DNA from 2 places in the Clostridium boliviensis genome. Region 2 is predicted to be linked to the other one. Evidence: a T-box and tRNA genes for the amino acid it is inferred to sense, from the RefSeq annotation. Region 2 holds a T-box; the other holds one or more tRNA genes.
What was found. The T-box of region 2 lies ahead of tyrS (tyrosine--tRNA ligase). A T-box ahead of a tRNA ligase gene usually reads a tRNA of that ligase, here a tRNA-Tyr.

Region 1: it encodes a tRNA-Tyr, which carries the amino acid that the T-box ahead of tyrS (tyrosine--tRNA ligase) is inferred to sense. The anticodon was not compared.

Annotation. Positions count from the first base shown of each region.
Region 1 is NZ_JAWONS010000324.1:91,928-95,117, forward strand. Features, by position in the region: gene nox (H2O-forming NADH oxidase) at 1-1,284, shown strand, start outside; tRNA gene RZO55_RS22405 (tRNA-Tyr) at 1,341-1,422, opposite strand; gene RZO55_RS22410 (glycoside hydrolase family 13 protein) at 1,511-3,190, opposite strand, start outside.
Region 2 is NZ_JAWONS010000290.1:217,012-220,201, forward strand. Features, by position in the region: gene RZO55_RS21380 (PTS lactose/cellobiose transporter subunit IIA) at 1-83, opposite strand, end outside; gene tyrS (tyrosine--tRNA ligase) at 428-1,648, opposite strand; T-box leader at 1,687-1,941, opposite strand; gene aroD (type I 3-dehydroquinate dehydratase) at 2,025-2,789, opposite strand; gene RZO55_RS21395 (flavocytochrome c) at 2,892-3,190, opposite strand, start outside.

The sequences.
Region 1 (3,190 bases), on a different contig from region 2:
AACACAATACTTGATAATTACAAAGATAAAGAAGTCATTATATTTGATTCTAATAATAATATCAGTTTTTTAGGGTGCGGTATGGCTTTATGGATCGGTAATCAGATCACTTCACCGGATGGACTGTTTTACTGCAGTAAAGAAATTTTTGAGCAAAAAGGAGCAAAAGTTTATTTAGAGACCATTGTAAATCATGTTGATTTTGAGAAAAAGCTGGTATCCGCTACAGGAAAAGATGGGCAAAGCTATCAACAGCCCTATGACAAGCTGATTATAGCCTCTGGTTCCCTTCCTATTACACCGAATATTGAAGGTACGGACCTGACTAATGTACAATATGTTAAATTATATCAAAATGCAAAAGAGGTCATTGATAAACTTCACGACCCAATGATCCGCAATGTGGTAGTTGTCGGTGCCGGATACATTGGAGTGGAACTGGCTGAGGCATTTAACAGAATCGGAAAGACTGTTACTCTGATTGATAATATGAATACCTGCCTGTCCAGTTATTATGACCCTGAGTTTACAGAGATCATGTCTGAAAACTTAAAAAGCCATGGAATCAAACTGGCCTTTGGAGAGACCGTAACCAGTCTTAAGGGCAGCGATAAAGTAGAAAAAGTAGTAACGGATAAAAATGAATATGCAGCAGACATGGTTGTGCTTGGTATTGGATTTAAACCCAACAACCAGCTTGGCAAAGACACTCTGAAGCTGTTTAAGAACGGAGCCTATCTGGTTAACCTGCACCAGGAGACAAGCGTTTCTGACGTCTATGCAATCGGAGACTGTGCTACCGTATTTGATAACTCCATTCAGAGAACCAATTACATCGCTCTGGCGACAAACGCAGTCCGTTCCGGAATTGTAGCAGCGCATAATGCCTGTGGCACTCCTCTTGAATCCAATGGCGTTCAGGGATCTAATGGTATCTGCATCTGGAATCTTAAGATGGTATCCACCGGAATCACTCTGGGAAAAGCCAAAAAGCTGGGATATGATGCCGCTGCTGCTGATTATGAGGATACACAGAAGCCTGCATTTATAGAACATGACAATTATAAGGTTAAAATCCGGATTGTCTATGATAAAAAAACAAGGGTTATCCTGGGTGCCCAGATGTGTTCCGAATATGATATCTCCATGGCTATCCACATGTTTTCTCTTGCGATTCAGGAACAGGTGACTATCGACCGGCTAAAGCTGACAGATATCTTTTTCCTTCCGCATTTCAACCAGCCATATAATTACTTTACCATGGCAGCTCTCCAGGCTGAGTAATTGGTGTCAAAAAAGGCGGTGTGTTCACTTGAACACACCGCCTTTTTATAATTAAATGGGTGGAGAAGGATTCGAACCTTCGAAGTCGTAGACAACAGATTTACAGTCTGCCCCCTTTGGCCGCTCGGGAACCCACCCATGCTTTATTAACAAGCGAGTGTTATTTTATCATAGAGAATCAAAAAAATCAAGGCATTTTTAAAATTTTATAACAAAAATGTACAAGTTATTCCCGGTCCCCCACCAGCAAAACGGAGCTTAAAGGTGGCATTTGAACTCGTACCCCGCCCGGTTCAACTGTGAATGAAATCTTGCCCACATTATAGCCATTCTCATAAGTAAGCATAACCCGTGACATGGTATCTCCGTCCTTCATACCCAGCTGCCATACAGGAATTATAACCTCCTGCTCATTTGTGTGGTTGCTGACTGCAACCACACAGATACTGTCATTTAAAAAACGACCATATGCAATCAGATGATCTCCTGTCAGCAGGGGCTTTAAAGAACCAAGGCGAAGCGCCGGAATGGTCCTGTGCAGCTCAGTCATATATCTGTGAAACTCAATCAGTTCTAAATTTTCATTACCCCAGGGATAGGTCCTGCGGTTATCCGGGTCCGTCCAGCCGCAGACTCCCGCTTCGTCCCCATAGTAAATAGCAGGAGCTCCAGGCCATGTCATCTGGATCATAACACCTTGCCGGAACAACCCATAGCTGATCCCCTCCAACGCCGCCTCTGGTCCTTCCGTTGAAGTACGGCCGGTTCTTCTGTTGGTTCTTGTTAGAAACCGGGAGTGATCATGGTTGGATAGCTGGTTCATCGCTGTTAAAAGCGATCCCGTCGTCATACGGCTCATATGGTAATTCATGGAGCGAAAGAATGTCTCGCCATCTCCCAAAAGCTTTGAATTAATTTCATCACTGTGTTTTTCCATACCTGTTAAGAACCAGGAAACAGGTTCCATAAATGCATCATAATTCATAACGGTATCCCATTCATCCCCCTGCAGCCAGGCAGACGGATCTCCATAATGCTCTGCCAGTATGATAGCATCAGGATTTGCTGCTTTTACAGCTTTTCTGAAATCCTTCCAGAACTTATGATTAAACTGACTGCTGTGACCTAAGTCTGCTGCCACGTCAAGACGCCAGCCATCGGCATTATAAGGCTCAGAAACCCATTTTGCGGCAATATCCAGGATATAGCGGCAAAGTATCTCAGAACCCTCATAATTAAGCTTTGGCAGTGTAGAATGTCCCCACCAGCCATCATAAGAATTATTATAAGGCCATTCTTTATCAGTAAACTTAAAAAAGGTACGGTAAGGACTGTTCTCCGATGCATATGCTCCCGGCTCATAGCTGCCCGACAGCTCATAGATCCGCTCCCCATCCAGCCATTTATTGAAGGAACCGCAGTGATTAAATACACCGTCAAGAATCACCTTCATTCCCCGTTTGTGAACCTCCCTGACGAACCTGGCAAAAAACTCATTGCTTGCTTTTAAGTTAGAATCATCGGTTGTACGAATCATGTATTTTGTAGCACTGAGGTTATCGGAAGCTTCCGCTGCCACCGTCTCTCCTCCGTCTTTTACAATCACACCGTAATGAGGATCAATATAATCATAGTCCTGGCAGTCATACTTGTGATTGGAGGGAGAAACAAATATGGGATTTAAATATATCACTTCCACCCCCAGATTCTCAAGATAATCAAGCTTATCCCAGACTCCCTTTAAATCTCCGCCATAGAAACAGCCCACATCAAACTGATCCGGGTATTTATCCCAGCTATCCACCGCTGTCACTTTCTGTCCGAGATAGCGGTATTCTTCACTTACCACATCATTGGAGGGATCTCCATTACAGAAGCGGTCCACAAATATCTGATACATCACAGC
Region 2 (3,190 bases):
GCAGTAATCGCCTTCATTGCCATACTTCTGGCATTCCCCCCATTCACAACCAGCTCCATGACAATTTGTTCAAGATTATTCATCACTTAATCACCTCCATATTCGTATGGTTTCATTATACTAATGAATAAATTTAAACTCCAACACATGATTTTCCTTTTTTAATATGATAATTATTGTTCATCGCTCTTAATATTCTTCCTATAAAAATCATAATAAGCGTGGAGCAGGTCATAATCAATCGTTCCTGTAATAACAGATACTATTTTCCAATAATAGGCCAATATATATCGTATAAAATGAAACTTTTGAACCATTCAACAAATTCTGATGCTAAGAAATCTTTAATCACATAAATAAAAAGACCAAAAGATGGCTGCAATAAGCGTCCATCTTTTGATCTATATTAATAGTGAGCATAACATTTTTATATTGCAATAACCTTTACAAACTTCTTCTTCCCCCGGCGAACTACGGCGCCGTCAGCCAGATGTTCCCTGGTAAAGGAAGTTTTTACATCATTCACAGCATCACCATCTACCGTAACTCCGCCCTGTTCCACATTCCGTCTTGCTTCTGAACGGGATGGTGCAAGTCCTGATTTCTGGAGAATGGTTAAAATATCAACACTTCCGTCGGTAAAGTCAGCTTCGCTCAGCTCACAAACCGGCATATTTTCTGCATTGCCGCCTGAAAAGAGTTCTCTTGCACTCTTTTTGGCTTTTTCTGCTTCTTCTTCTCCATGCACCAGCTTGGTCAGTTCGTAAGCCAGTATCTCCTTTGCCTCGTTTAACTGGCTGCCTTCCCAGCTGTCCATCTCATCAATCCGGCTTAACGGGAGGAAGGTAAGCATACGAAGACACTTTAATACATCCGCATCTGCAATGTTCCTCCAGTACTGGAAGAAATCAAAAGGAGAAGTTTTTTCCGGATCAAGCCACACAGCACCTGACTGGGTCTTTCCCATCTTTTTGCCTTCAGAGTTTAAAAGCAGTGTGATGGTCATGGCATGAGCATCCTTACCCAGCTTTCTGCGGATCAGCTCGGTTCCCCCAAGCATATTGCTCCACTGGTCATCTCCGCCAAACTGCATATTGCATCCATAGCGCTGAAACAGCTCGTAGAAATCATAGCTCTGCATAATCATGTAGTTAAATTCCAGGAAGCTTAACCCTTTTTCCATACGCTGTTTGTAGCACTCTGCAGTTAGCATACGGTTTACAGAGAAATGAGGACCGATTTCCCGGAGAAAATCAACATAATTTAAGCCCATCAGCCAGTCCGCATTGTTTACCATCATGGCTTTTCCTTCAGAGAAGTCAATAAAACGGCTCATCTGCTTTTTAAAACAGTCACAGTTATGGGCTATTGTTTCTTCCGTCATCATTTGACGCATATCGCTTCTTCCGGAAGGATCGCCTACCATACCGGTTCCTCCGCCGATTAAGGCGATGGGTTTATTACCTGCCTCCTGCAGACGTTTCATTAAACACAGCGCCATAAAATGTCCCACATGGAGACTGTCTGCTGTAGGGTCAAATCCAATATAGAATATGGCCTTTCCTTCATTGACCATTTTGCTGATCTCTTCTTCATTGGTCACCTGGGCAATCAGCCCTCTGGCTTTCAGTTCTTCGTAAATTGTCATTCCAATTCTCCTTTACATAAAATAAACCCCGTCCTTGTTAAAAGGACGAGGTTAAAATCTCGCGTTACCACCTTTTTTTTATAAACAGCTCACACTGCTTATCTCTTCGAGTACTGATCTGATACTCTAGCACAATAACGGGTGCAGGAATCCGTCGCCGCCTACCGGGTTATATCACCTTTGGGAGCGAAGCTCAAAGATGTATTCGCAGTCCGCTTTCCATGCGCCTCTCATCAACCGGCTGCTCTCTGTCTGGTCCCCGTACTGTTACTTGTTCTTATCAATGCTTTTCCTTGTATATGAAGTTATTTTTTAGTATATGTGGTTTCTTTTTATTTGTCAAGATCCTTTTTTATCAAAGCAATTAAGGAGTCATTTATGAAATAATTTCGTGTATCTGAGTGAGCATCTTTTTTAAATTACCAGCTTCAATCTGTCCGGGCGCCGATTCTTTTCCAATCGATGCAAAGGTGAGTGCAGAACCGAAGAATTCACCGGAAAACCGGCTGATTACCCCCTCCTTTGACATGGACATAGTAATAATGGGGCGGTCTGCCAGATTGTGGGACATCTCATAGGTAGCTATTAATAAGACCATAACATCTTCCATTTTCCGCGGCATCACTGCTATTTTAGGTATGTCTGCTCCCAGCTCAATCATCTTCTCTACACGGCGAAACATCTCCGCTTTCTCAGGCGTGTTTTCAAAATCATGGTTAGATGCAATCACACATACGCCTTCCTTATGGGCTTCTGCTACAAGGTACTTTGCAGCTTCTTCATCAAAAAATAATTCCACATCAATCAGGTCCACATAGCCAGAGTGGATAAGAGCAAGATATAAATCAATATACTGCTGCACATTGATCTCCTTTACTCCCCCTTCGCCTGCAGTCCGGAAAGTCGCAAGAAGAGGTACCTCCTTTAGCACTTCCCTGATACGGCGTGCCGCTTCCACAACTTTATCAGTTTCATACCCATCATCAAACCAGTCAATCCGCCATTCTGCCACATCGGCTCCGCTTGCTTTTAAGTTACCTGCAGCCAAAACCACATCTTCCAGTTTTTTTTCAACAATGGGTACACATACTTTGGGCACGCCTTCTCCAATGACCACATCTCTCACTCTGACTGTTTTCATCCTGATTCCTTTCCCTATCTGCCATCAAGCTTTTGTCAATTGTATTTTTTCTATTATAACGTTGAATTATCAATTGTTCAAATACAATTTTTAACAGGTCAGTTATTTTGCTTTTTCAAGGGCAGCTGCAACCGCTTCCTTGATTCCTTTGGAAGAGTTTGTGGCACCGGACACCCCATCAACAAAAACACTTTGAGTCTTAATTATGGCTGCAGTAACCGCCTTTTCTGCCGCTTCATAGATTCCAGGAGTTTCATGATGGTCTGTCAATTTTATTCCCGTTACACTTCCGTCTTTCACCACTACCTCAACGGTAATGTCTCCATTATTTCCTTTCCCGGTCCCGGTATAGGTTCCGTCCTTATAGTTACCCTTAACTTCCGGCTTTGCAGCTTCTCCTT